Regions from separate parts of the Pseudoflavonifractor sp. An187 genome, predicted to be linked through region 2. Evidence: riboswitches for the same ligand, from Rfam matches in the RefSeq annotation. Region 2 holds a riboswitch; each other region holds the start of a gene.
The links. Region 2 has a riboswitch for thiamine pyrophosphate ahead of thiW (energy coupling factor transporter S component ThiW). Riboswitches for the same ligand answer to the same signal wherever they lie in the genome.

Region 1 (7,230 bases), on a different contig from region 2:
GTTCTGGTGGGGGGTGAATTTGGCCCTGGTGGGAAATCCGGTCATGGCCTGGATCGTCCTGGTTGTGGCCATTGGCTACGGGGTGCTGATCGCTCTGACGCTGGGGGTGAAGCGCCTGCTGAAAGAGGTGGGGGTTTCCGCCGGGGCCAATCGTGGGTTGACCCTGCTGGCCTGCGTCGTATTTGCCTTTGTGGTGATGGGCGGAGCGGTGAGATTTGGGATATACCTGGCCGCAGGGTCGGAGAGCCCCGAAGACTTGTCTTTTTATGTGGGGACCCCCCTGTATATGACCGACTTGGTGGGAGAACAAGAGGTGTTCTTCTCCAACGCCACCAGCTCAGACCAGTCTCTGCTGCTCCAGCGTCTAAAAGTGGAGCAACTGCCATGGGGGCGGGAAGATGAGACTCCGCAGATGACCTATGAGCGGTACACGGTGTCTGTGCCTGCCCTGTACCCCTTCTGTGTAGGGCAGATGAAGCGGCAGATGCTGATAAAAGCCTATTGGGATGGGGAGATGGTATCCGTGGATGCCACACCCTGGGGGGCAGAGGAGGCCTACCGCCTGGTGGCCAAGGACGGCACCCAGCGCAACGCCTTCCTGCTGTGCCGGGGGAATATCCTGGTGTCGGTGGACATGAGCTGGGAGCCCACAGCGGAGCAGATGGCTTTGGTGGGAGAGAGGCTCCTAAATAGCTAGAAATGTTTGACGGGAGGCCCGTGGGGGCCTCCCGTTTTTTAGATCATATCGCTTTTTAAGTCGTAGCCGTGGTGAAGGGGACCGGAGCCATGGCCCAAATCCAACATGGCGGACAGAGCCCCAGAGATGTAGGCCTTGGCCCGCTGGATGGACTCCTCCAGAGAGAAGCCTTTGGCCAGATTGGAGGCAATTGCGCTGGACAGGGTGCAGCCGGTGCCGTGGGTGTTGGGGTTTTGGATTCTGGACCCGTGGAACCAGGTGCACGTGCCGTCTACACACAGCAGGTCGCTGGCGTCGTGGACGTGGTGTCCACCCTTGCACAACACGGCGCAGCCAAAGGTGTCCGCCATCTCCCGGGCGGCTCGCTCCATGTCCGCCTGGGTGGTGATGGTCCGTCCGGTGAGAGCCTCGCTCTCCGGAATGTTGGGGGTGATGACGGTGGCCAGAGGGAAGAGAAGCTCTTTCATGGCCCCCACAGCGCTGTCTCGGGACAAGGTGCTGCCACTGGTGGCCACCATCACTGGGTCCACCACCACTCGCTGGGCGTGGTAGTGCTCCAGCCGCTGGGCGATGACTTCCACCAGAGCAGGGGAGGGGACCATGCCGATTTTTACCGCATCCGGGGGAATGTCCTGGAAGACAGAGTCGATTTGCTGGCGCAAAAATGCTGGAGAGACCTCCAAAATGGCGGACACTCCGGTGGTGTTTTGCGCGGTCAGGGCGGTGATGGCGGTCATGGCATACACGCCGTTGGCCATCATGGTTTTGATATCCGCCTGGATGCCGGCCCCTCCACTGGAGTCGCTGCCGGCTATGGAAAGTGCGGTTTTCATGTTACGCCTCCTCAAAACTGGGAATGGTCTCGTCAGACAGGCTTTGCAGCTCTTCCCAGTGCGCGCTGGCATCCTGGTCATACACGCCTACGATATAGAACCCGGCGTTCTTGGCGGTGGCGGCGGCATAGACGGCGTCCTCATAGACGGCGGTCTCGGCCGGGGTGCAGCCCATGCGTTGGGCGGCCTGGAGGTAGATGTCCGGCTGGGTCTTGCCCACCCCCACCGTCTCACAGGACAGGAGGAACTGGAAGTAGTGCCGTACCCCCAGCCGGGACAGGCACAGCTCCACCAGGGGCTCGGCGGTGGCGGAGGCCACACACATGGTGGTGCCCGCCTGGTGCAGCCCTTCCAGATAGGCGGCAACCCCGTCTTTCAGGGGGATGTCATTGCGGTAGTGCTGGTCCATCATATGCTCCATTTCCGCCACCATGTGGCTGGAGGTGATGTCCAGCCCAAAGGTCCGCCGGAACAGATCGGCGGACTCCTCCATGGTCATGGGCTTGATGGCCTCTAAGATGTGGTTGGGGACCTGCTCCACCCCACGGCTGTGGAGGTACTCCTCCGCCAGCTGGCTCCAGTAGGACATGGAGTCCACCAGCGTGCCGTCCAGGTCGAAAATGGCAAACTTCTTATCCATGAGCCACCATCTTTCGGGACAACTCCAGAAGTTGGGCGGTGGCGGCGCCGGGATTGGGGGCGGCAAAGATGGCAGACACCACTGCCACACCGTCCACACCGCTGCCGGAGAGCTCCAGCAGGTTGGAGGCGTTGATGCCGCCAATGCCCACCACAGGGATGGACACGGAGGCGCAAATCTCCTTGAGCTGCTCCATGGACAGGCTGGTGGCATCCTGCTTGGTGCTGGTGTTGAACACAGCCCCTACGCCGATGTAGTCCGCCCCGGCCTGTTGGGCGGCCACCGCCTCCTGAATAGTCCCGGCGGAGATACCCAGAATTTTGTCCGGGCCAATCATGGCCCGAATGTCCCGGCCCTGGATATCGGACTGGCCCACGTGGACCCCGTCGGCGTCGATGTCCAGGGCGATTTCCACGCTGTCATTGACTACAAAGGGGACACGGTACCGGGCGCACAGCTCTTTGAGGGCCTGGGCCTCCTGCTCAAAGGCAGAGGCATCCAGGTCTTTCTCTCGAATCTGCAAGAAGGTGGCGCCGCCCTCCAACACCTCCTGGCACACGTCCACCAGAGTCTGGCCGGGCTTGAGCCACATGCGGTCAGTGACGGCGTAGAGCAGCATGGAGCTGCGGATTTCATCTTTTGTAAACTTCATAGCGCATCTTCTCCTGTAGTTGTTCCTCAGTCAAGTTAAAAATCCCGTCGATGAGATCGGTGCGGAAGGTGGCGTTGCCCGTGCCCTTCTTCAGCCGCTGTTCCTCCGCCAGTTCACCGGCCACACCCATGGCGGCCATGGCGGACACGGTGGCGGCAAAGGTGTCCTGGGGCAGAGCGCCGCAGAAGGCCCCGATGAGGGAGGTGAGCATGCAGCCGCTGCCTGTGATACGGGCCATGGTGGCGCAGCCGTTGCGCAGCACCACCGTCTCATTCCCATCAGAGACAATGTCCAGCACTCCGGAGATGGCAATCACGGTGTGGAGCTGTGCAGCCAGGGTGGCGGCCATCTCCACGGCCTCCCCCAAATTCTCCTTTGTGATGGCGTCCATGGCGCTCACATCCACACCGCTGCCCACGGCGTGCTGGCCGGCCAAAAAGCGGATCTCCGAGGCGTTGCCTCGGATGGCGGCAAACTGTACCTGGTCCAGTAGGCGCTTGGACTCATCCCGGCGCAGCTGAGTACCTCCGGCAGCCACCGGGTCCAGTACCACGGGCTTGCCCAGCTCGTTGGCCTTACGCCCTGCTAAGATCATGGAGTCCACAAAGTCCATGGCCCCCATGTTGCACACCAGGGCGTGGGCGCCGCATACGGCCTCCTCCACTTCCCGGATATCCTGGGCCATGGAGGGGGAAGCGCCAGAGGCCAAAATGATGTTGGCGCAGTCGTTGACGGTGACAAAGTTGGTGATGCACTGGACCAGGGGAGCGACGGCGTGCACCTGACCCAGCGGTTGTGTGAAGCGATTCATGTGTTCTACTTCCTTCCAAAGAAAAATGGGAGACGACCTGGCAGGCTGTCTCCCAACGAATCTCTCACAAGCTTCCTACGTCGGCATTACCCGCATCAGGTTCACGGGTCGATGGTCACACCATCCTCTCAGCCTGTGTACAAGCTCCCCAAAGGGTATTATAGGGCTTCTCTGGTCCAAAGGCAAGGGGAGAAGAGAAAATACTGTAAATTTTTCTTGTGAAATACCTGGGCAAGAAGAGACAATACTGGTGAAAACGGAGTAATTACTTGTAACGGCGTGGTTTTGATTGACAACTAATGCTATTAGTTTTTGGAGGAATGAATATGAGTGCAAAGGGATTGACCAGAGAGGTCATTGTGTCCGAGGCGGTGGCCTGCATGGAACACACGGGACAACCCACCGTGTCGCTCCATGAGTTGGCCCGCAGGCTGGGGGTAAAGACCCCGTCTCTGTACAACCACATACAAAATACCCGACAGCTCCAGCGAGAGGTGTTCCGCTATGCCATTGACAAATTTGTGGCCCATCAGGAGGCAGCGGTGGCAGGGAAGGAGAGGGACCAGGCGGTGCGGGCGTTTGCCCAGGCCTACCACGCCTTTGTGGTGGAGAATAAGGGGCTGTATCGGCTGATGATGTCCATCCCCTCCCAGGAGGATGACCAGGCCAAGGAACTGGCTCTGCCGCTTCTGAAAACGGCGGTGGAGGTGCTCTCCGGCTATGGTCTGCCCCAGGAGCGGGTGGCCCACTGGCAGCGGGTGTTCCGTGCCATCCTCCACGGGTTCATTGCCCAGGAGGACTTGGGATATTTTTATTACTACGATACCACCGATGTGGGGGAGAGCCGGGACATTGCCATTCAGTGTTTCCTGGACGGACTCCACGCTGAGGTGGATGCAGGAGAGAAGAACAGAGCAGGAGAGAGAAACCATGACGAAGAATAACGAACTATTTACCACCATGCCGGTGGGGAAGGCGGTGGCCAAGCTGGCCATTCCCACCGTGGTCAGCCAAATGATTGTGATTCTGTACAGCTTGGCGGATACCTTTTTCATCGGGTAGATTGGCGATCCCAACCAGATCGCCGCCGAAACTGGTTTAGCCAAAGAGTACGTGGAGAAGTACGCCGGATACACCACCGCAGATACCCTCTATGGTAACGCCGCCAGCGGACGAAACCGGGACGGGCAGTCTGATATGGATAAGATGTGGTTTGCACAGAAGAAGGTGGTCACCGATCTGGCAGAGAAGGAGCCCTGCGTCATTGTGGGCCGATGCGCGGACTACATCTTGCGCAACACCGCCGACTGTCTCACCGTGTTTATCCATGCCTCTGACGAGAAGCGAGCCGAGCGCATTGTCACAGTGTACGGCCAGCGAGAGGAATCCCCTATCCAGCGCCTCCACGACAAAGATCAGAAGCGTAAGGAATTCTATGAGCTGTACACAGGCACTCAGTGGGGGCAGGCAGATAACTATGACCTGTGCTTGGACAGCGGAAGACTGGGCATTGAGCCCTGTGTGGATATGATTGCAGCCCTGTATCAGCAGCGATGCAAGGCTACAGCGACATAATTGGGCATCAAAAAGTCCCCATCGCACATCTGTGCGATGGGGACTTTTTGATGTAGTAAGAGGGAAGAATTACTTCTTCTGCACGTACTTCAAGCAGTCCAGAGTGACGGCCACCAGGATGATGATGCCGGAGAACACGAACTGCAGGTTGGTGTCGATACCCAGGGTGGTCAGGGAGTAAGTCAGAGCGGTGAAGATACACACACCGACCACAACGCCGGAGATCTTACCGATACCACCGGTGAAGGACACACCGCCCACAACGGCAGCGGCGATGGCGTCCATTTCCCAGCCTTGGCCGTAAGCAGCGGAACCGGAGCCCACCATGCGGATACACTCCAGCCAGGAGCCGAAGCCATAGAGGATACCGGCCAGGATAAAGGCGCCCACGGTGACGGCGAACACGGAGATACCGGACACGGAAGCAGCCTCGGGGTTGCCGCCCACGGCGTACAGGTTCTTACCAAAAGTGGTCTTGTTCCAGATGAACCACACGATGAGGATGGCAGCCACAGCCCACAGGATGATGGTGGGGAACTTGCCGATCTTGGGGATGATCATGCTGGGAATGGTGGTCTCAATGGCGCCGAAGGACACGCCCTTGGTAGCATAAGTGACCAGACCGAAGATAACCAGCATGTTGGCCATGGTGGCGATGAAGGGGTGCATCTTGAACTTGGCGGTAAAGAAACCAGCGATGGTGGTGAAGATGGTGCACAGCACGATGCAGACCACCAGAGCCAGGACCACACGAGCAGGAATAGACATGCCGGTGAAGTCAAACACATGGCCAAACACAGAGCCGGTGTTGATACCCTGGTGCATGATGATGGTGGCAGCGGTCATGCCCATGCCCATCATACGGCCGATGGACAGGTCGGTACCGGCCAGCATGATCAGACCAGCCACGCCCAGAGCCAGGAACATACGGGGAGAGGCCTGCTGGAGGATGTTCAGGACATTGTTCACGGTGAGCAGCTGAACACCCTTGACAGCGGGGGTGATGAAGCACAGGGCGATGAAGATAACCAGAATGGCCAGATACAGACCGTTCTTCAGCAGGAAGTTCCGGGTATTGAAGGTGTAGCGGTAGTTCTCCACCTTCTGGGCAAGAGATTCGCCCACGGTGAATCTGGACATCCGCAGCAGGTCAATGAGGTGGAACTTATGCTCATAGGCGGCGTGGCGGCGATCCTTGACCTCCTGGAGGTCCTTGGACAGCTGCATCTTAGCGTCAAAGAGGCGGTTTTTGTGGACGTACTTCTCGTCCTTGATCTCGTGGGCATCGGTGAGCTTGGACAGGGCCTTCTGGTGCTCCTGGTTCAGCTCAGCCACGGTGGCACGATACTTCTCCTGGGCGAAGGACTTCTCCTCCTTGCAGCTGGCGGCCACGTACTGGAAGTAGTCCTGGTTGAAGTGGGCCTTCAAATAGGTTTCGGCGTCGGCAATGAGCTTGGACACCTCGGCCTTGTTCTTGGCCTCCACAGCCTTGGCCTTCTCCAGCTCCTTGCGCCAACCCTCGGCGATGGATTCCTTTTCCTGTTTGGTGTAGATGCGGTCCCGCTTCAGGCTGTCCAGGTTGCTCTGAATTTCCAGCACCTTGTCAGTGCCGTCTGCCCGGAGGGCGTCGATTTTTGCTTGGATGCTGCCGACGTACTCGTCGATGGACTGGCGGAGCTTATCCTCCTGCTCAGCCGTCAAAATATTTGTTTTCACAGGTGCCATATACAACTTCTCCCATTAAAGGTATTTTGCGCTCAATCTCAAGAGCTCTTCCTGGTCGGTCTCCTTGGTGTTGACAATGCCAGACAGGCGACCGTTGGACATAACGCCGATGCGGTTGGTGATGCCCAAGATCTCCGGCATCTCGGAGGAGACCACGATGACGGTCTTGCCCTGCTTGGCCATGTTGATGATCAGTTCATAGATCTCATACTTGGCGCCCACGTCGATGCCGCGGGTGGGTTCGTCCATCATGAAGATCTGGGGCTCTCGCTCCAGCCAGCGGCCGAAGATGACCTT
Region 2 (7,230 bases):
GTCATCCCCAACGTGCTCTACCTCACCACCTACTCCACCTTTACCCCGCCCCGGCCCTGGCTCATCATCCCCCTGCCGGGACACGGGTGGACCCTGCTGTTGTGGGTATGGCTGGTGGGCCTGGTGGGGGTGCTGGCCTTTCACATCGTCCAGCACCTGCGCTTCCGCCGCCGCATCCTGGCCCCCGCCGTCCCCGCCACTGACCCCCTGACCCGGTATATCTGGGAGGAGGCCCTGAAGGAGGCGGGCTTCCGCAACCCCAAATATCAGCTGGTGATCTCCCCGGAGGTGAAGACCCCCCTGTCCATCGGCCTTCTGCCCCGCTGCACCCGGGTGGTGCTGCCCACCCGCTCCTACACCCGGGAGGAGCTGTACTGGGTCATTCGCCACGAGGTCATTCACCTGGCCCGTCAGGACAGCTGGAGCAAGTTCTTTCTCCTGTTCTGCACCGCCATCTGCTGGTTTAACCCCCTGATGTGGGTGGCCATGAAACGCTGCGCCCAGGACCTGGAGCTGAGCTGTGACGAGACCGTGCTCCTCTTCGCCCACCAGTCCCAGCGCAAGGAGTACGCCGCCCTGCTGCTGAACACCGCCGGGGATGCCCGGGGCTTCACCACCTGCCTGTCTGCCTCCGCCGCCACCCTGCGCCGCCGCCTGGAGCAGGTGCTCTCCCCCGCCGCCCGCTCCAGCGGGGCCGTTGTGGTGGGGGTACTCTTCTTCCTGGCGGCCATCACCTGTGGCAGCGTCACCCTGGCCTATGATACCGCCCCGGCCGCTCAGGTGCTCTACTCCGCCGGGGACACCGCCCAGTACCAGGTGGACGGCGTCCACCTGAGCCCGCCCCATGCCCAGGCGGAGAACACCCCATATACCCTCACCGCCCCCCAGGCCTTCCACGACTACCTGTCCGGGCTGTCCCTGTCCCGGCTGATGGGGACCTACACCCTGCCAGAGACGGACTGCTCCTTCTTTCTGGAAGGCCCGGACAACTCCAAACTCATCGTCATCTCCCACCAGGTCATGGAGGTGACCGAGCTGGGCCATGATAGCTACCCTACCTACTACCATATTTCTCAGGAGGTAGACTGGGACTACCTCCTGAGCCTGATGGAGGCCTCCCCGCACTCATGGACTTGAAAAAAACCATTGCACTTTGGAGACATTTGGTGTATTATCACAGATGCAATCAAAACACAGGGGAGCTTGTGAGGCAAGCTGAGAGGAAGCCGTATCGCTTCGACCCTTGAACCTGATGCGGATCATGCCGCCGTAGGGAGTCATATGGAACCATTGTGACCAGGAGACATCCCCACAGGTGTCTCCTGGTTTTGTATACCTCAACAAAAGGGGGGAAAATGGGCATCCACGGTGAGTCCGTGGCGGGCTGAGGGGGAGCGCCCTGGGCCTGTATGACAGCGATGGGAAGCCGTGTTCCGGCGTGAGAGGAGACCAGTAAGTCTCGACCGATTCCGGAACGTCTGATTCCGTTGACGAGAGTGAGTTGCGAGAAATTTTGTGTCAGAAAAAGGCGCATATTTGCAGAAATACTTTGTGTATTTCAAAAATATGCAACGCATTTATGGCGCATAAATTTCCGCAAGGCACCGAAGGCAGATGGATTCAGAGGTTCCGAGTTCCTCCGGGGAGCGTCGCTGTCTCATGCCGTTTCTCCCGGAACTGTTACGAGGTGTAACCAAGATGAAAAATACCAAAGTTCTCAAACTGACCCTGGCGGGCATCCTGTGCGCGGTGGCCGTGGTGGGCAGCATCTTCTCCTTCCCCGTCTTCGGCAGCAAATGCGCCCCGGTGCAGCACATGGTCAACATCCTCTGTGCCGTGCTCCTGGGCCCCTGGTACGGGGTGGGCGTGGCCTTTGCCGCCTCCCTGCTGCGCAACCTGCTGAGCCTGGGCACCCTGCTGGCCTTCCCGGGCAGCATGTGCGGAGCGCTGCTGTGCGGGGTGGTGTACTGGAAGACCCGCCGTCTGCTCCCCACCCTGGTGGCGGAGGTGTTCGGCACCGCCATTCTCGGCGGCCTGTGCGCCTACCCCATGGCCATCCTCTTTATGGGTGCCAACGCCGCCCAGGTGGCCTTTTACGCCTACATCATCCCCTTCCTGGTGTCCACCGCCGGGGGCGCCATCCTGTCCGGGGTGATTCTCTTCTCCCTGGACAAGGCCGGGGCCCTGAAGGGCATGCAGCATAAGATTTCCGCCTGACTCCATCGTTGGAGGGCTTGCCGCTGATTGTGGCAGGCCCTCCCTTTTTTGTATCCGGGCGGAACATTTTCTGCTACAATGACACAGAGAATACACATCCCCCGGGTATCCTGAGGGGGAAAGGAGGCGGGAGCATGGAGACCCGTATCTTAATTGCCGAGGACGACCCCCGTCTGCGGGAGGTCCTGTGCGACTACTTTGCCAGCAAGGGCGTCCGCCCCATCCAGGCGGAACACGGGGCGCAGGCCCTGGAATGGGCGGAAAGCCAGGAATTTGACGCGGTGTTGCTGGATATTATGATGCCCAAGCTGGACGGGCGCAGCGTATGCCGGGCCCTGCGGCGCACCCAGGACGTGCCCATCCTCTTCCTCACCGCCCTGTCCGACGAGGAGGACACCCTGCTGGGCTACGAGCTGGGGGCGGACGACTACATCACCAAGCCCTTCAACCTGTCGGTGGTGTACGCCAAGACCATGGCCCTCATCCGCCGCAGCCGGGGCAGTGTGCGAGCCGGGGACCGGATGGAGCTGGACGGGCTAGCCCTGTCCCTGTCCGCCCAGAAGGTGTACCTGGAGGGGGAGGAAATTCCCCTCACCCCCAAGGAGTACGCCCTGCTCCACTGCCTGATGTCCCACCGGGGCCAGATTTTGAGCCGGGAGCAGCTGCTGCGCCACAGCTGGGGCTACGACTACCAGGGGGACGACCGGGCGGTGGACACCCACATCCGCCGCCTGCGGGAGAAATTGGGCCCCTGGGCCGGGCACATCCGCACCGTCATCAAGGCGGGCTACCGATTGGAGGGGTGAACATGGCAGACACCAAAAAACGCCGTCCCCGTGCCCGGCCCACCCTCACCGGGCTTCTCTGCCTGGCGATGCTGGTGCCCTGGCTTCTCTGTATGGGGCTGCTCACCGCAGCCGTAGCCCAGGGGGAGGGCAACGCCCTGGCCATCCGGTACAGTGACCAGGCCCGGCAGCAGGTCATCCAGTCCTCCCTGCCCTGGGGCCAGGTGGATGGGTGGGGGTGGAACGCCCGCTACTTTCTGGGGGCCTCCGGCCTCTTCGATGCCATGGGCAACCCCCTGGGGGGCAGCTGGCAGGACTTCCTCGCCCTGGAGTCTCTCACCCAGGAGGAATATGAGGCGGAGGTGGAGACCTCGGGCCGCTATGCCCGGGCCATCCTGGACCGGGCCTGTCTTACCGAGGGGGCACGGAGTGATATGGAGACAGGCTATTTCGACTTGCACCCCCAGCCCCTGCGCCTGGAGGGGGTCTTGGAGGATGCCATCTTCACCCCCCGCACCATTTCCTTCTGGTCCACAAGGTCTCAGAACCCCACCTGGGTCCAAATCTACGACGATCCCACAGCCATCCACCCACAGGCGCAGACCGTCACCCTCTACGCCACCCGGTATCACGCCTGTTGCCCCCCGGAAACCTCCCCCCTCACCTACCGGGGAACCCGATATGACAGCCTGTCCCAGCTGGTGGAGACCCTGGGGCCCGACCTGCTGAACGCTAATGTCCCGGTGCAGCTGTGGAGCTGGCCCAACCTGCTGGTGGGCACCGCAGTCTCCACGGACCAGGGCATTCTGGTGTGCGGGGTGTGGGCGGACCTGTGGCCCCTGGTCTGGGAACGCCTTTGGTGGGTATACCTGCTCACCCTTGGGCTGTGCGTGCTGCTCCTTGGGGTTCTTCGGCGGGTGCTGGTCCGTGAGCTTTTGGCCCCCATCCAGCAGCTGTCCCAGGCCCTGGACACCCGGCAGAAGTGGCTGCTGCTGCGCCCCAGCCAGGTGTGCCGCTGGCAGGAGGGCCACAAACTTCAAGAACAGTTCCAGGCCCACGGGGCGGAATATCGGGAGCAGAAGGACGAGATTCAGCGGCTCAACCAGGCCCTCACCTATGCCCAGGCCGCCGAGGAGCACCGCCGCACCTTTACCAGCCACATGGCCCACGAGCTGAAAACCCCCTTGGCGGTGATTCACAGCTACGCCCAGGGGCTGCAAGAGCACATCGCCGAGGACAAGCGGGAGAAGTACCTGGCCACCATTTGCAGCGAGGCAGAGCGGATGAACGGCATGGTGCTGGAGCTTCTGGACCTGTCCCGGCTGGAGGCGGGGCGGGTAAAGCTGCGCCGGGAAAATTTCTCCCTGTCCCAGCTCACCCGCTCCACCCTGGAAAAGCTGGCCCCCTCTCTGGAGGCCAAGGGGCTGCGGCTGTCCACCGCTCTGGAGGCCCCCGCCCCCGTCCTGGCCGACCGGGGCCGGATGGCCCAGGTGGTGGAAAATCTGCTCACCAACGCCGTCAAATACACCCCTGCCGGGGGTGAGATTGGGGTGGAGGTGGCCCAGACCGACCGCCACACCACCCTGCGGGTAGCAAACGACTGCCCGCCCATCTCCCAGGAGGAGCTGGACCAGCTCTTTGAGCCCTTCTACCGCCGGGAGGACGCCGCCCCCGGGGAGGGCACCGGGCTGGGGCTGGCCATTGTGCGGCACATTGTGCAGCTCCACGGGGGCAGCTGCCAGGCCAGCGCCACCCCCGGCGGGGTGGTCTTCACCGTGACGTTGTGAAACGTGTTGCCGCCGTCAGCCTGGCTGTCGGCAGACCGTTGTAGGGGAGGGGCTTGCCCCTCCCGAGTCCCCAGGGCAATGCCAGAAAACCAGCGGGCCGGGCAAGCCCGGCCCCTACGCCCGTTGATAAAAACCACTCTATCTGCACTAAAAGGAGGACTCCGGCCAGTGGGCCGGAGTCCTCCTTTTTACAGCTCAATTTTCACATGTTCCCCCTCATGGCTCTCCACCTCCACCAGGGTCCACCTGGGGTGGCGGCGGCGAAACCGGTGCAGCTCTTTGACAAACACCATCAGCTGCTTCCGGGTCATATGGGTCCCGTGTTTCTCCAGCCCCCAGCACAGCAGCCCCGCCGTCAGGCCATTGAACACCAGCCGGGTGGGAATGGGGATGTTGAGATGAGAGTCCTTGTCTTTGACGATGATGCGCATGGGCTCACTCCACGAAGATGCGCACGGTGTCCCCCTGGGCGGACTCCACTTCCACCAGGTTGCCCACCGAGCCGCACCGTACCAGATCCAGAATCTTGCCCAGGTCAATGCCCTTCAACGCGTCGGTTCCGGTAAACTGGGTCACATCCATCCCCATGTCCAAGGCCGCCTCCACCAGGCCCAGGGGCAGATTCACCCGCACCTTGTCCCCTTCGGCAGAGTCCACCACAATGCGCAGCACCATGTCCTTCAAATCCTTGCGCTGCTCGGCGGGCAGCACCCGCACGGCAGGGACTTCCGGCTCGGCCTTGCCGGACAGCAGCTCATCCACGCTCACCCCCAGGATTTTTGCCAGCTTTGGCAGCAGGGTGATATCCGGGCAGGTCTGGTCGTTCTCCCACTTACTCACCGCCTGAGGGGTCACCCCCAGCTGCTGCGCCAGTTCGTCCTGTTTCAGCCCCTTGTCCCGGCGCAGGGCGGCAATTCTCTTTCCCAACGTGGTCTCCATAACCATCTCTCCTTTTTCGTTTCTACCCTTACCTTACCCTCTGGCCCCGGAAAACGGAAGGGCTCATCCGTTGAGTGGCCCCCAATCCGCTCAACCAAATGGGGATTATCCCCTCAACCAGCGGTTGATTGGGTGGAAATCGGCGTAAAAACGGGCTGCGGACCAAATTCCCGCAGCCCGTTTGCTCACTTCACTTTTTTCAGTGCTGCCAGCACCTTGTCCTGGCAGGGCATCCGCTCCCGGCGGGGAAAGGTCTGCTCAAACCAGCCCCGCAGCGCCTTGGCCTGGTCCACAGGCAGCTGGGACAGGTAGGGGATGGTGGCCCCCTGGGCCGCCATCAGGGTGTAGTACACCACCGGGTCGTCCTTGTGCTCCAGGGGCTGGCGGAGGATATACTCCACCGCCTGGGGCCGCCGGGCCGGGTCCAGGTCCGCCAAGGCCGCCTCCACATCTCGCACCAGCTTTTCATGGCAGGGGTTGTCCGCCGGACCGCCCCCCAGGCCAAAGGCCCCGTCCCACAGCTTCCGGTCCCGGTTCAGCTGGGCCACCAGGTCCAGATAGGCTCCATACAGCTGTTCCAGTTCTTCCATGTCCGTCACCTGCCGTTATCGCATCTTCTTCAGCAGCGCCACCAGCCGCCGCTGCACCGGGGTCTGCTCCCGGCGGGGGTAGGAGCGCTCATACCACCACTGTAGGTCCCGGGCCTCCTCCGCCGTCAGGTCCTTGAGGTAGGGCATCACCACCCCGTGCACCGCCACAAACATCCAGTACACCGTGGGGTTGCGCTTGTGCTCCAGGGGCTGGTGGAAGATGTACTCCACCGCCTCCCGCCGCTCGGTCTCCGGCACCTGGGCCAAGGCCGCCTCCACCTGCTGGACAAACTGCTGGTGGAAGGAGTTGGGAGCAGGGCCGCCGATGAGTCCATAGGCCCCCTGGAACGGCCGTTTCTGGTTCTGGGGCAGGGCCGCCTGCTCCAAATATTCCCGGTACAGTCTGAGTAATTCTTCCATGTCGTTCTCCCGCCAACTCCCTGGCCATAGGGTATTTTCTTCCATTGTAGCCGCTGGCCTCCCCCCTGTCAACGGTGGAATGTTTCCAAGGCGTAAACAAATTGTAACCATTCTTAACCCCTCTGTTGTTGTACCGGGGCTTTTGCGTCGATATAATAATGATATCTGAACCAAGGAGGTAATTGTATGCGTCGGACCCTGCTGTGTACCCTGTGCATGCTCATGTGCATGGCGCTGTCCGCCTGCACTGCCGCCCCTGCTGCTTCCCCGGACCCGGCCTCCATCGGCTCCTCCAGCCAGTCTCTCACGGGCACCTGTACCCCCGACCCTGACGAGACCGACACGTTGCCCGACGTGTCCCGGGATATCCCCGCCTATCAGCCCGATGTGGAGACCCCCCTGTCCTATGAGTACGACGGCGCCGTCCTCACCGCCAACGGGCTGCGCCATTACAGCCTCCAGGGCTATTCCATCGTCTATGACCCCAACCTC
Region 3 (7,230 bases), on a different contig from region 2:
GCCATGGCCACATAGATGCCGGTGTGGTTGGTGTTGGGGGTCCAGTCCAGCACGAAGGTGATCTTCTCCAGGTCCTTCTCTCCGTCCTGGGTGTTGTTCTCGGTCTTCTGCCCGCAGGCAGTGAGAGACGCCGCCAGACCCAGGGTCAGCGCCCCGGCCAGCAGACGATACGTCCATTTCTTCATCATTTGTTCCTCCTCTTCTCCTCATCCACGGAGCGGTAGGGCATACACCGCCGCTCCAGCCACCCCACCAGGGCCATGAGGGCCAGGGACAGGGCGGAAATCAAAAAGATCACAGCAAACATCTTGTCAAAGGCAAAGGCCTTTTTCACCCGGGTCATGTACACGCCCAGGCCGCCGAAGCCGCCCAGCCACTCGCTGATGACGGCGCCCACGATGGAGTAGGCGGCGGCGATGCGCAGCCCGGAAAAGAACTGGGGCAGAGCCCAAGGGCATTTCAAGTAGCGGAAAATCTGCCACCGCCCCGCTCCCATGGAGCGCAGCAGCCCCACGGCGTCGGGGTCCACCCCCCGGAAGCCGTCCAGCAGCCCCACCGTCACCGGGAAAAAGGTGACCAGCACCACCAAAATAACCTTAGGAGTCATCTCGTAGCCAAACCACAACACCAGCAGGGGCGCAATGGCCACGGTGGGGATGGTCTGGGTGATAACCAGAATGGGGTAGAAAATCTTGTACAGCAGTTCAAAGGCATCCATGGCCACGGCGAACACAAAGCCCACCGCCACCCCGATGCACAGGCCCAAGGCGGCCTCCTGCAAGGTGATGAGCAGGTTTTCCCACAAGGATGGGGCGTCGGTGACAAAGGCGGTGACCACCTGCACCGGGGAGGGCAGCATGTAGCTGGGCACCAGCCCGGACACACACACCAGCTGCCACACCACCAGCAGCACCGCCACCCCGGCAATCCCGGGCAGTTTAGCCCTGGTGGTGTTTGGTAACTTTCTGATCAATGGTGAGAATCTCCCCTTCCGGCTCGTAGACCACCTTGATGTAGGCGGACACCTTGGGGGCCCCCGCCCGGACGGCCACGTGCTGGCACTCCTTGACAATATCCATGAGCTGGTCGTAGTTATCCCCCTCGATGGTGGTCTCAAAGGGGCCCACATAGTAGTTCAGGCCGGTGGAGCGGATGTAGTCGATGACCTCGTCCACCATGCGCACCAGTTCCTGGTCGTTGTCCGCCTGGGGCAGACTCTGAATGGCAACACTTGCTTTCATAGCACTTCCTCCATATCCATAAAAAATACCCCGCCGGCAATACCGGCGGGGCATGACAAAACACGGATGCTCCCTACGCTGGCATTACCCAGATCAGGTTAAGGGTCGCAGGATATACCTGCCTCTCAGCTCCTTCCCTGGAGCTCCCCTGTCAACATGCCAGTTTAGTCCTTTTTTCGGCGGTTGTCAACACTTTGTGTCCTGTGCCATCCTCCGTGATTCTCGGACCGATACCCTCTGCCCAATCATCACCGTCATGGTAAACCGCCGCTTCTCCGGATCATAGTCCCACTGGAAGTCCCCTTCATACTTTTTCAGGGCCTTGGCCACACTTTTCAGCCCAAAACCGTGGCCCTCTCCCCCCGCCTTGGTGGAGCGCAGCCCTTCTTCTCCCACAATGGGGGGCCGATCACAGCTGTTTTCCACCACCACCACCTGGTAGCCGTTGCGCAGGGCGGTGGCCAGCTCCACCCACTTTTCCTGGGAGTCCCGGGCGGCGGTGAGGGCGTTGTCCAGGAGGTTGCCCAGAATGGCCACCAGGTCGAAATCCTCCACGCCCTCCAGGTTGCACAGCTGCACATCATAGGTGAAGGCGATGTTCTTCAGCTCACAAGCGGTGACGTACTTGTCCACCATCACGTCCAGGGCCCGGTTGCCGCTGTGACAGCGGCGGGTGTATGCCTGGAGCTGCTGCTCCATCTGGGCGATGTATTGCTCCACTTTGGGGTCCTGGTTCAGGTTTCGGATGGCCTCCAGGTGATTTTTGGCGTCGTGGGCATAGCTTCTCAGCTGCTGATTCTGCCGCTCCAAAATCTCATAATAGGACTGCTCCATCTGGAGCTGTTCTTCCTTTTGGCGCTGGGCCAAGGCAATCCGTTTCCGCTCCCACCCCAGCTGGTACACCAACACCACCACTACTGTGGCCACGCACAGGGCCATGCTGACCATCAGCATCATCGTGCGCCCGGACATGGTCACCGGCTCCTGGGCTATGCCTTTGGCCAGCCATATCACCCCCGCCAGCACAGCGGCAGGACACAGATACACAGGCACCGGAAGCTTGGGCCGCCCCTTATCGCCTGCCACCAGATTGGCAATCACCAGGGCTCCCAGTTCAAAGAGCAGACAGGAGAGCGCCGCTTGTGTCATATCCAACGCCTCAAAAAAATCTCCATGCTGCTTGAACACAAATTCACGGGCAATCACCGCCGCCAGCACACGCAGGATGGAGAGGACCCCTGCGTATCCCACCACCCTCCAGGGTGAAATTCGGAAGGCCAGCCAGCCCATGGCAAAACAGACGACAAAAAAGGTGCCCACACCAGAAGCTTTCCATACAGACAGCCCCATATGGGACAGTTCCGCCACCAGCATGGGTTGTACCACCAAGACCGTAAGGCCCAGCAACAGCAACTCCCATTCGGGTATCCGCGGCTTTGCCAGCCGAGAAAAGAACAGATACATAATCACCAATTCCAGCAAGGCCACCACCGGAGAGGTGGCGAAGTTCCACTCTCCAAACAGTTCAATCATTCCTATCGCCTCCTCAAATAGTCAAACCAGTATTTGTGAAAGGCCGCCTGTCGCCGGGGCGCAATGGGGATACGCTCTCCGGTCACCAGATACAGCTCGGAATAGGCATATTTGGTCACATGGTGGAGGTTGACCAGAAAGGACTTGTGGACGGGATAGAAAAACAGGTTGGGCAGCTTCTCCTCCCACACCTCCAACCGATCCCCAGTGACATACCGCTGGGTCTCGGTTACCACCACCACCCGGCGGTTCTCCCGGGTGACATACAGTACATCATCCGCCAGCACCCGCACCTGGGCCTGCTGATTGTACACGAATACATCCACATAGACCCCGTCAATGTACTCCATGGCCTTGTCCAGCCCCGCATACAGCCGCTTCGGGTCAAAGGGCTTTTCCAGGTAGCGGAAGGCGTGGAGGTCCATGGCGTCGTCCTGGTACTCCCGGTAGGCGGTGACAAAGAACAGGGCCACCTTGCCGTTGCGGCGTTTCAGCTCATGGGCCAAGGTAATGCCGTCCACCCCCTCCATCTGAATGTCCAGAAAGGCCAGGGTATAGGCCGTCTGGCTGTCCATCACCTGCCGGGGGTCGGTGGCGGTGTCCAGGTGGGCGACAATGCCCCGTTGGGCCAGGTACGCCTGGACATGCTCCCGCACCTGCTCCAAAAATACGGGCTCATCATCGCAAATCAGCACATTCATCGCCACTTCTCACCCCCTGGTTTTCTGTTCAAAAATATCTTAGCATTCCCCTTGCTGGGCCGTCAACCGCCCCCCGTCCGCACTTTGACGGGATTTTCTTGCACTTGGACAAAAGGGCTTTTTTGCCTTGGAATTCCATGGTACAGTGAATACACCAAATCCCCACAGGAATCCAAAGGAGGGAATCGAGTATGTACTGCAAAGCCACCCGCACCCAGATCAAGCTGCTCCTGAGCCAGTGGGGCGCCCTGCTGGCCTTCCTGTTGCTGCTGGCCCTGGCCCTGAACAACTTCGTGGAGAACGTGCTGGAGTTCCAGGGCACCGACGCACTGCTCATGTATCATCCCGCCAAAATGCTCAGCCTCAGCCACAACAGAAGCTACTACATGGCAGACACCATCATGATGCTGGTACAGCTGGTCCCTCTGCTCATCTGCATCCCCGCCGCCCTCTCCCTGTCCAAGGAGCAGCACACCGGGGAGTCGGTGGCCATGGTGGCCCGGCTGGGCGCCCGCACCTATCTGTTTTCCAAGATCACCGCCGTATTCGTGGTGACCACCCTGGTGTTTTCCGTCCCCTTTTTCATTGAACTGGCCTTGAACTGCATCTCCTTCCCCCTCAAGGGTGCCGGAGACTTTGGAAACGGGAATCTGTACGGCTCGGAGTATATCGAAACCACCAAAAACTTTCTCTTCTATCCCATTTACCGCATTTCCCCCTACCTCTACACCGTGGTGGGGATTCTCCACTTCGGCATAGTCATGGGGCTGCTGGCCGCTGCCACCACCACCCTCTCCGCCCTGGTGCGGGTGAAATTCCGGGTGGTGCTCCTCCTCCCCGCCTTTCTCCTCCTCGAGCTGTCGGCATACCTGTCTCAATTCTTTGATGTATATTGGGCCCACTACGTCACCCTCTTCCACGGGGAGCCCCGCAATGACCTGGTCTTTGGGGTGGTCATTTTGGCCCTGCTGGCCTTCGTCATCCTGGGTACCCTGTGCGCTTCCCGAAAGGACTGGTTGTCATGAGGATGCGGCTGAAGCAAAACGCCTGGATGTTCCCCGCCGCTCTCTTTTTTGGGCTGTGGCTGTCCTGGTCCTACGTCAACCCCTATGGAGGTGTCACCTCTCTGTCCTCCCTGGTGTGTCAGCTCAGCGGAGCCCGGGGAGACTTCTCCTTGGATATCAACCTCCATGCACTGCTGGACCTCACCCTTCGACTGCTCCCCTCGCTGATCTTCCAGGCTCTGGCGGGCATCTCCCTCTACCGCCACACCTGCACCGCCAGCGTCTACGTCTTTTCCCGCATGCCCAACCGCCTGAAATGGTATGGGAAGGAGTGCGGCATCCTGGCCCTGCAAACCCTGCTCTACCAGGCTCTGGTGCTGGCCACAGCGGTGGGGCTGGCTGCGGTGCGCTGGACCATCACCGATGTCTCCCAGGGGCTTCCGGTCCTGCTCATCCACCTGACCCTCTGGAGTCTGTGGACCTTCACCTTCACCTTGGGCGTCAATCTGTTGGCCATCTATGTGGGCAGCTCTGCCGCCTTTGCCGCCCTGGCCGGGGTCCAGGTGGCGTGCATCGGTGCACTCATCGCCCTGGTCCCCCTCATCGAGCAGCCCGAACTGGCCCAGCAGTTCCTGCGCATCAATCCCGTCAGCTGCCTGGTCCTCAGCTGGCACAGAAGCATATTCCCCTCGTCCAGCTATACCCTGTCTGTGGGGGACTCCCTGACCTTTTTGCTCCTGGCCGCCGTGGTGGTGGCAGCGGTGGGCGGCTGGTTGATCCGCCGCCACGACTTACTCAAAACAGAAATGGATGGAGGGTAACGGATATGAAACTCACCGCAGAACATGTATATAAGACCATTCACGGGGCCCCCATCCTCCAGGATGTGGACCTCACCCTGGAGGGGGGCACCATCTACGGCTTTGTGGGCCGCAACGGCAGCGGCAAGACCATGCTGTTCCGGGCCCTGTCAGGGCTGATGAAGCTGACCCGGGGCACCGTCACCCTGGACGGTCAGGTGCTGGGCCAGGACTTCGCCGTTCTGCCCAGCCTGGGCATCGTGCTGGAGCATGTGGGGATGTACCCCAACCTCACCGGGGCGGAAAATCTGCGCTATCTGGCAGGCTTGACCCGCCGGGCGGGGGAGTCAGACATCCGAACCGCCATCGAACGGGTGGGCCTGGACCCTGACGACAAGCGCACCTACCGCAAGTACTCCCTGGGCATGAAGCAGCGGCTGGCCATCGCCCAGGCCATCATGGAAAAGCCGGATGTGCTCATGTTGGACGAGCCCACCAACGGCCTGGATGACGACGGCGTGCGAAAGATCCGGGACTTGATCCTGGTGGAAAAGGCCCGGGGGGCCATCGTCCTGCTGGCCAGCCACAACCAAGAGGATATCCGCATCCTGTCCGACCATCTGTTCCGCATGGAACAGGGAAGATTGGAGGAATTGTCATGAAACCACTGCGATGGATTCCCCCCATTCTCATTTGCCTGGTGGTGGTGGGCTTCGGCCTGTTCGGGGTCAAGTACCGCTCCACCTACACCGACCTCACCGCCCAGCCCAACTACACCCAGGACTTTATGGTGGCGGAACTCTCCGGAGAGATGTGTACAGATGCGTGCCAGTATGCAGCCCAGGAGCTGCCCAAATCCCCCATCATCGCCCGGGTCACGCCCACCGAGGAGCTGGAGCCTCTGTGTCGCGCCGCTCGGCAGAAGTTCCAGGTGCTCCAAGTATTCAAGGGGGAGGGCCTGACCCCGGGCGATACCATCTATATTGGGAAGGAACATGGCTGGAGCATCCTCCCCAACAGCAACCCCAGTTCCCTGGAGTACGGCTATACCAACGCCCCACAACCGGGGCGGGAGTACCTGGTCTTTCTCTCCGGTCAGGCAGAAATCGTAGACGGCTTCCCCACCATCCCCACCTATCTGATGCCGAATTTCGCCCGGGTCACCCCCACCCCCTTCTTCTGCTATGAGGATTTTGGCACCATGGAGGTGGTGCCCTGTGATGGCTTTGGCACCTATGTCCCCTATTCCCAGGTGTCCGGCAACGAATTTTTCTCCACGACCCAAGAGGGGCTGGAGAGGATGCTGGAGCTCAAGCACTCCCTTCTGGAGCAGTACCCCAGAGGTGCATAAGAGCCACAAAACACGGGTCATAACCCAAACTCAAACCACTTCTGTCCCCCCCCCGAAATAACAAAAGATTGGAGGAATCGTCATGAAAAAGAGGAAACAGAGTTTCTTACATCTGGTTACCCTGCTGGCCTTTCTGGCCCTGATAGGTGCGGGGGTATTCTGGGCCATCCACCAGCAATCCGCCCCCACCGCTGATGCCCAGGATGGGCCAACCGCTCTGGAACTGGAGGACTTGACCCCCTTGTCCGTCCCTCTCCTCCCGGATGAAGCCTGTTCCACCGCCGCCCAAGAGATGGTGGAGCAGTTGCCCGACTCCCCCATCATCGCCCGTGTGGAAGCCACCTCCTCTTCCATGTCCCATGACGGGGCCATGGTACAGCGCTTTTATGTGGTGGATGTGTATGCCGGGGAAGGACTACAGAATGGTGATCTCATTTGGCTCACCAGCTCCCAGTGGAAACTTCCTGAGTCCCCCACATCGGGCCATCTACAGACCGGCTATGTCAATCTGCCCCAAAATAACTGGGAATACTTGGTGTTTCTCCAGGGGCCAGCGGATGAGTTCCAGCCCATCTACGAACAGCCTGTCTACCAGCTCCG
Region 4 (7,230 bases), on a different contig from region 2:
GACCATGCAGACCGCTGCACAACTTCAACAGCTGCTTACCCGCATAGACCGCAGAAGTTACCCGGCCTATAAGGACACCCGAGGAACCTATCAGTTTCCGGGCTATATACTGTCCATCGACCACGTCCAGGGAGACCCTTTTGCCGCTCTCTCCAAACTGAGCATCCATGTCAAAGGAGAGAAGGCCGGGTTTCCTCATGAGCTGTACCAGATGCCCTGTCAGCGCATCGCCTTGCAAGATGCCATCACCCGCCTGTTTGCCCGGAAAGCTGGGCAGGTATCCGGACTGGCCAGAGGCTCCGGGCACAGCGGGCTTCTTTCCACCAGCCGCTGTGGACAGGAGGTATTGGAGCGCACGGCATGCAGTATGGACCCGGTCTCCGGAGACGCTGTGTTGCGCTTTGAGGCAGGATTTCCCGCCAATGGCCGTACGGTAAACGCTGGAGAACTGAGAAAGATACTGTTTGAGTTCCTGCCCCAGTGCGTGGAAGCATCCCTCATGTACCGAAATTTGGACGGAAAGAGGCTGCAAGGGGTGGCAGATCTGGCGGAGGACCAGCAGTATATCCGTAAGACGCTTCCCAAACTTGGCCTGTGCGCCTTCGTGGCAGATGGCAGCATTCTCCCTCGAGCCACTGGCATCTCTGCCCAGCCCATGAAGGGCAGTGTACCATTTCAGTCACCCCAGGAGTTGTCTGTCACCTTGGAACTGCCACACCGGGGAACCGTCACCGGCATGGGTATCCCTAAAGGCATCACCCTCATTGTGGGCGGTGGATATCACGGAAAATCCACCTTGCTCAAGGCACTGGAGGCAGGGGTATACAACCACATTTCCGGGGATGGGCGGGAATACGTCATCACGGATCATACCGCCGTCAAAATTCGGGCGGAAGATGGCCGAAGCATTGCCCAGACGGATATCTCCATGTTCATAAACCATCTGCCCAATGGAACGGACACCACCCGCTTCACCACCCAGGACGCCAGCGGCAGTACCTCCCAGGCTGCCAATGTGGTGGAGAGTATGGAGGCTGGAACCTCTCTGCTGCTCATGGATGAGGACACCAGCGCCACCAACTTCATGATTCGGGACGAGCTGATGCAGCGGGTCATTCACCGGGACATGGAGCCCATCACCCCGTTTTTGGAGCGTGTGGAAGAGCTGTATCACACCCACGGCATCTCCACCATTTTGGTGGCAGGCAGCTCTGGCGCCTATTTCCACCCCGCTCACCACATCATTCAAATGGACCGATATATCCCCAGGGACATTACCGCACTGGCCAAAGAGGCGGCACAGGCATTCCCCTCCACCTGTGCCCAGCTGGAGCCTGCACCGGCTCCCAATGTACACCGCTGTCCCCGTAGATCGGAGGAGTTTGGCCAAGGTGATCGGGTAAAACTGAAAACCTTGGGGCGGGATGGGGTATCCATCAACCGCGAGACCATCGACCTTCGGTACGTGGAGCAGCTCACTGACCCGGAACAACTCACTGCACTGGGGTACTGTTTGATATACGCCCAGAAGCATCTCATGGACGGCAGGCGCACCCTGCAACAGGTGGTGGAGGAACTGGAACAAATCATGGACCGCAAGGGCCTGGAGGCTCTGTGCGGACGGGAGGGAGCCTTTTTGGCCCGGCCCAGACGACAGGAGATCTTCGCCTGTTTCAACCGGTACCGGGGGCTGAACCTGGCTGGAAAAACTTCTTGAGTTCTCTTCTGAATCGTTGTATAATACCATTGTTTACAATTGAAAACGGGGAGCTTGTAGACAGGCTGAGAGGAAGGTGTGCCCTTCGACCCATGAACCTGATTTGGATAATGCCAACGTAGGGAGACATATGCCGTCATCAGCGGGGATACCAAGTCAGGTATCCCCGCTGTTTCTGTTTCAACGCTCATCCAACCCGCAGCCAGAAAGGAAGAGATCAACATGAGAACATACACAACCCAGATGGACGCAGCCCGTCAGGGCATCATCACCCCGGAGATGAAGGCGGTGGCCGCCAAAGAGTACCGCACGGAGGAGGAGATTCGGGAGCTGGTAGCCAAAGGACAGGTGGCCATCTGTGCCAATAAACTCCACACCTGTCTGGACCCCAACGGCGTGGGTTCTATGCTTCGCACCAAAATCAACGTCAATCTGGGGGTGTCCCGGGACTGCAAAGACTATGACGTGGAGATGCAGAAGGTGATGGCGGCAGTGAATATGGGGGCAGAGGCCATCATGGACCTGTCCTCCCACGGCAACACCCAGCCGTTCCGCCGGAAGCTGACCCAGGAGTGCCCTGCCATGATCGGCACGGTCCCCGTATACGACAGTGTCATCCACTATCAGCGGGATTTGGCCACTCTCTCCGCCAAGGACTTCATCGACGTGGTGCGACTCCACGCCCAGGACGGGGTGGATTTTGTCACCCTCCACTGCGGCATTACCCGCAAAACCATCGACCAGATCAAAAACCACAAGCGGAAAATGAACATCGTCTCCCGGGGCGGCTCCCTGGTGTTTGCCTGGATGAGCATGACCGGGGAAGAGAACCCCTTCTATGAGTACTTTGACGAGATTCTGGATATCTGTCGGGAATATGACGTGACCATCTCCCTGGGAGATGCCTGTCGCCCCGGCTGTCTGGCCGATGCCAGTGACGTATGCCAGATTGAAGAGCTGGTACGCTTGGGCGAGCTGACCCGCCGAGCCTGGGCCAAAAACGTACAGGTGATGGTGGAGGGCCCCGGCCACATGCCCCTGGACCAGATTGAGGCCAACATGAAGCTCCAGCAGACCATTTGCATGGGCGCTCCCTTCTATGTGCTTGGTCCCCTTGTCACGGATATCGCCCCTGGCTACGACCACATCACTGCCGCCATCGGCGGGGCAGTGGCCGCTTCGGCAGGCGCTGCCTTCCTGTGCTATGTGACCCCCGCCGAACATTTGGCTCTGCCCAATGTGGAGGACGTGAAGCAGGGAATCATCGCCTCCCGCATTGCTGCCCACGCCGCGGACATCGCTAAGAAAATCCCCCATGCCAGAGACCTGGACGACGCCATGGCCGATGCCCGGCGGACCTTCGACTGGGACAAGCAGTGGGAATGTGCCATTGACCCGGAGACCGCCAAGGGCATCCGGGATGACCGGGCCCCGGAGCACGAGGACAGCTGTTCCATGTGCGGCAAGTTCTGCGCCGTACGCAGCATGAACAAGGCCCTCAGCGGGGAGTACATCGACATTCTGTAACGAAAACAGGGATTCCTCCTAAAATCGGAGGAATCCCTGTTTTGATTACTCTTCCAGAGAATAAGGGGCAAATTGCAGCATGGTTTGAACGGTGGAGAAGGGGCGTCCCGCCCCTAAAGAGGGACTCTTTTGCTGGTGGTCTGTGGCCGTGAGCACCGGGTACTGAAATCGTGAAGTCTGGTGGGTGTACTGAACCCAAGAATCGATCCAGACTGTTTCGCCAGGAGAAGTGGGAAACACAGAGTATGCCACATAGCCCCGGTGATTGCTTCCCTGACGATGAAGAGAGAAGGAGGCAAACCAATCTGAATTCGTTTGCTGGCCCCAAAAGATGGAGTCGTAGGTGTAAGAGGCTTTCTCCAGGCGGGCATAGGGAGAGACGAAGGTCGCGCCGTTGTCGTCGTACAGAAGGCGGCCGTGCACCGCATCTTCGGCAGGAATCCAATACGAGGTATTGGTGTAGGCAGGGGTGAGTTGGAACGACTCTGTACCATAAAAGGCCGGGCTATCCTCCCACTGGAAGTGGTGGATGAGCTTCCAACGCTCCGGCTCTTCGGACAACTGCACCCCGATGCCCGTCAGGTGCAGCTGAGGTACTTTACCCTCGGAGGTGGTATGTTCCTCAAAGGAGCGGGTGTACTCATCCACCACCACCTGCTGGGCGCCCTGGCAGTCCTGCAAATCCTCCATAGAGAGGTCATTTAAAACCGTGTCTGGGAAGCCCAACTCTCGAAGCTTTTCTTTGATTTCTTGTTCCTGAGAAGAGGGCGGCGCAGACAGGAGCATCCAATCCATGGAGTAACTGTGGAAGAAGAGAAATCCGCCTGCCACGCCCACCAGAATGCACCCAGTGAAACACAGCGCAAACCGTCCCTCTGAGAGCCAAGCCCGCAGCCGAGGGAGCGGGTATCCGGCGGTGGTGACTGCCTGGGAGAATCGGAAGATACGGTAGAGGCAAAAGACATAGAGAATGATCAGAACGAGAAATCCAAACAGTCCAATCACTCCAAACACGGACAGCAGGGCCAATCCCACATACCACACCACCAGTCCACTGGCGGCTCTGGTGGATGCCTTCACTCCGGAGGCCTTTCGCAGCTGAAGCAGTCCCCGCCACAGGGAGAATAGAGTGACCAGCACCAGGAACATCGACGCCAGGTTTGTCAGATATCCCAAAGCAGAGGTATAGAATTGATTTTGAAAGATGGTGGCGTTTAGGGCAAACATCGGTACCAGGGCGATGCAACGCACTGCGGTGAAGACATAACAGCGGAACAGCCATTTGTTTTCCCGTCGTACGGCTCGGAAGCCCAAGTACAACAGGAGTAAACCAAGGAAAGACAGCAGCTCTTGCAGCAGAGGAATCTCCAGGGTGAGGGTACTCAGGGCCAATCCCCAGAGGATTTGGGTCATCGTGGTCTGCCAGCTGGGCGTCGGATCAGAACGGGACTCGGGGGCATCGGGTACAACGTGGTAGGTTTCCATAGGTCGGCCTCCTCCCTGATTTTGATAAATTCATCATATCTCATCTCGCCTCAAATGCCAAGTAGAGAAACAAAAATCCCCCGTGCTCGGAACAAGTTTCACCGAGTACGGGGGAGTGATTTTTCTCAGGAGAGTTTTTCCTTCAGTGCTAGGATCTTGTTGCAAATGGTTTGAATGGTCTCTTCAAACACTTCGTCACTCTGCCCGGTGGGGTCTTCCAGGCCCCAATTCTCCGTATAAGGGGCGGTAAAGGCCGGACAGCTGACATTACACCCCATATAAATTACCACATCCGGTTGGGGCAGCTGGGAGACCAGCTTGCTGTACTGGGTCTCCTCCATGTCGATGCCGTGGAGCTGTTTCATCATGCGCACGGCGTCGGGATTGATGCGGTCTTTTACCTCGGTGCCGCCGGAGTAGCTCTCAAATACATCTCCCGCCAACTTTTTGCCCAGGGCCTCCGCCATCTGACTGCGGCAGGAGTTGTGAACGCACACAAACGCAACCTTGGGTTTTCCCATGTCATTCATCTCCTTTATTCCTTGCCATCCTTGGTGCCAAACACGCTCATCAGCAGCACCAGGGAGCCCAAGTCCACCATGGGGGAGGAGATGAGAAAGGAGAATGTCACGCCCACCGGAAGCCCAGCACTGGTAAAGCCCATGAAAATGGGGATAGACGAACAGGAACAGAAGGGAGTCACCGTTCCCAACAGGGCAGCAACCACATTGGCCCACAGCCCCTGGAATCGACCCAGAATCTTCTTGGTGCGCTGGGGTGGAAAGTAACTCTGCAAATACGAGATGCCGAAAATCAGCACCGAGAGCAAGACAAAGATTTTAATGGTGTCATAGAGAAAAAATTGGACAATCCCGCCCAGGGTTCCATCCAGTCCCACCGCAGCCAGACCATTTCCAATGAGTTCGTTGAGCCATTTCATTCCCAAGACTTGATCTTGGAAGAAGAGCCAACCCGCTCTGATCCATTCCATCTCATCCATACCTCCAATCATAGTTCTAAAAATTTCGATTTGAACAAGTTGAGAAAAAACCATCTCAAGAAACAGATGGTTTTCTCATCCACAGCAGTTGTCTGAGGCGCCAGCAGCCGAGGTGTCCGTCAATTCCTCCAACCGCTGCCGGGCATAGGCACAGCCCTCCTCCCGCAGGGAATAGTGGGTCCACTTTCCCTCCGTACGTCCCACCACCACACCGGAGTCACAGAGAATCTTCATGTGATAGGAGAGGGTGGACTGGCTGATGTGCAGGTGCTCCAACAGCGCACAGGCACACTTCTCACCGCTGCGGAGCAGCTCCAAAATTTGCAGCCGATTCACATCGCAAAAGGCCTTAAACACTCTCATATCTGAGGCGTGATCTCGCACAGCAATCCCTCCTATCGCATCGAAGAATTTCAATCTAATGGCAGTATATTCAATCCATCGAGAAATGTCAATATGTCATTCACCAATATGGTTATTTTGACCATAGAGCCGTTGCATCATTTTGTGGCATGTTGTATACTTAAACAAACCACAAAATACAAAAAAAGGAGCGGTGAATCATGGGAGTATTGGAACTTAGAGACGTCAGCTATACGTATCAGACGCAGTATCAAAAGGTAGAGGCCCTGCGGAATATCACCGCATCCTTCGATGGTGGAAAGGTGTACGCCGTGGTTGGCAAATCGGGCAGCGGAAAAACCACGTTGCTCTCCCTGTTGGCGGGGCTGGACCTGCCCACAGAAGGAGAGGTGCTGTGCCACGATGTGGCCACCAGCCAAATGAAGTTGGAGCAGTACCGTCGGGAGCAGGTGGCGGTGATTTATCAAAATTTCCGGCTGTTCCCCTTGCTCACGGTGGCGGAAAATGTGATGTACCCCATGGAGCTGCGGGGGACAAGCCCCAAGGAGGCAAGGGAAAAGGCTAAGATTTTGGTAGAAAAAGTAGGACTGCCCGAGACCGTGCTGGGCCGTTATCCCACCATGCTCTCCGGCGGTGAGCAGCAGCGGGTGGCCATCGCCCGCGCCCTGGGCATGGACACCAAAATTCTCTTGGCGGACGAACCCACCGGAAACCTGGATACGGCCAACAGTGAGAATATCTATTCCATCCTCCAGAGTTTGGCCCATGACGACGGGTACTGTGTCATCATTGTCACCCACGACCGCACCCTGGCCCAGAAAGCAGATGACATTCTGGAACTGAAAGACGGTCAGGTGGTAAAGTGAGGAGGCGAATCCCATGGTGATACGAAACGGTATTCTCAGTACAGTTCGGGCCCGAGGGCGTACCGTCCTATTCAGCCTGCTCATCCTGCTTTTGACCCTCTCCCTGTCCCTGGGAATGGCCCTGTGGAGCTACTGCGCCCAGACGCTGGAGGCCATGGACCAGGCTTACACCTCCATTGCTTTGGTGGAACACATGGGAGAGAACTATCCCGACCCCTATGCAGCGGACGATACCGCCCGCCAGTCCCTGGCGCAGTTGGGGGACTATAGCC

Region 1: another riboswitch for thiamine pyrophosphate. It lies ahead of thiM (hydroxyethylthiazole kinase); the one in region 2 lies ahead of thiW (energy coupling factor transporter S component ThiW).
Region 3: another riboswitch for thiamine pyrophosphate. It lies ahead of B5F22_RS08460 (thiamine-binding protein); the one in region 2 lies ahead of thiW (energy coupling factor transporter S component ThiW).
Region 4: another riboswitch for thiamine pyrophosphate. It lies ahead of thiC (phosphomethylpyrimidine synthase ThiC); the one in region 2 lies ahead of thiW (energy coupling factor transporter S component ThiW).

Annotation. Positions count from the first base shown of each region.
Region 1 covers NZ_NFKG01000002.1:130,939-138,168, forward strand. The annotation lists gene B5F22_RS02200 (DUF2812 domain-containing protein) at 1-697, shown strand, start outside; gene thiD (bifunctional hydroxymethylpyrimidine kinase/phosphomethylpyrimidine kinase) at 736-1,530, opposite strand; gene B5F22_RS02210 (HAD family phosphatase) at 1,532-2,170, opposite strand; gene thiE (thiamine phosphate synthase) at 2,163-2,822, opposite strand; gene thiM (hydroxyethylthiazole kinase) at 2,803-3,633, opposite strand; TPP riboswitch at 3,687-3,794, opposite strand; gene B5F22_RS02225 (TetR/AcrR family transcriptional regulator) at 3,960-4,577, shown strand; gene B5F22_RS12720 (hypothetical protein) at 4,564-4,695, shown strand; gene B5F22_RS02230 (cytidylate kinase-like family protein) at 4,714-5,208, shown strand; gene B5F22_RS02235 (galactoside ABC transporter permease) at 5,278-6,933, opposite strand; gene B5F22_RS02240 (sugar ABC transporter ATP-binding protein) at 6,949-7,230, opposite strand, start outside.
Region 2 covers NZ_NFKG01000009.1:1,118-8,347, forward strand. The annotation lists gene B5F22_RS05710 (M56 family metallopeptidase) at 1-1,137, shown strand, start outside; TPP riboswitch at 1,186-1,293, shown strand; gene thiW (energy coupling factor transporter S component ThiW) at 1,699-2,217, shown strand; gene B5F22_RS05720 (response regulator transcription factor) at 2,352-3,023, shown strand; gene B5F22_RS05725 (HAMP domain-containing sensor histidine kinase) at 3,026-4,789, shown strand; gene B5F22_RS05730 (hypothetical protein) at 4,978-5,220, opposite strand; gene B5F22_RS05735 (helix-turn-helix transcriptional regulator) at 5,225-5,728, opposite strand; gene B5F22_RS12740 (hypothetical protein) at 5,914-6,318, opposite strand; gene B5F22_RS05745 (hypothetical protein) at 6,334-6,738, opposite strand; gene B5F22_RS05750 (hypothetical protein) at 6,925-7,230, shown strand, end outside.
Region 3 covers NZ_NFKG01000018.1:22,758-29,987, forward strand. The annotation lists gene B5F22_RS08450 (ABC transporter substrate-binding protein) at 1-185, opposite strand, end outside; gene B5F22_RS08455 (ABC transporter permease) at 185-973, opposite strand; gene B5F22_RS08460 (thiamine-binding protein) at 939-1,241, opposite strand; TPP riboswitch at 1,295-1,401, opposite strand; gene B5F22_RS08465 (GHKL domain-containing protein) at 1,428-2,774, opposite strand; gene B5F22_RS08470 (LytTR family DNA-binding domain-containing protein) at 2,777-3,475, opposite strand; gene B5F22_RS08475 (hypothetical protein) at 3,667-4,500, shown strand; gene B5F22_RS08480 (hypothetical protein) at 4,497-5,300, shown strand; gene B5F22_RS08485 (ATP-binding cassette domain-containing protein) at 5,306-5,941, shown strand; gene B5F22_RS08490 (hypothetical protein) at 5,938-6,630, shown strand; gene B5F22_RS08495 (hypothetical protein) at 6,713-7,230, shown strand, end outside.
Region 4 covers NZ_NFKG01000001.1:81,908-89,137, forward strand. The annotation lists gene B5F22_RS00410 (ABC-ATPase domain-containing protein) at 5-1,717, shown strand; TPP riboswitch at 1,755-1,859, shown strand; gene thiC (phosphomethylpyrimidine synthase ThiC) at 1,940-3,244, shown strand; gene B5F22_RS00420 (hypothetical protein) at 3,290-4,729, opposite strand; gene B5F22_RS00425 (arsenate reductase ArsC) at 4,855-5,250, opposite strand; partial or broken gene B5F22_RS00430 (permease) at 5,286-5,720, opposite strand; gene B5F22_RS00435 (metalloregulator ArsR/SmtB family transcription factor) at 5,805-6,092, opposite strand; gene B5F22_RS00440 (ABC transporter ATP-binding protein) at 6,293-6,958, shown strand; gene B5F22_RS00445 (FtsX-like permease family protein) at 6,972-7,230, shown strand, end outside.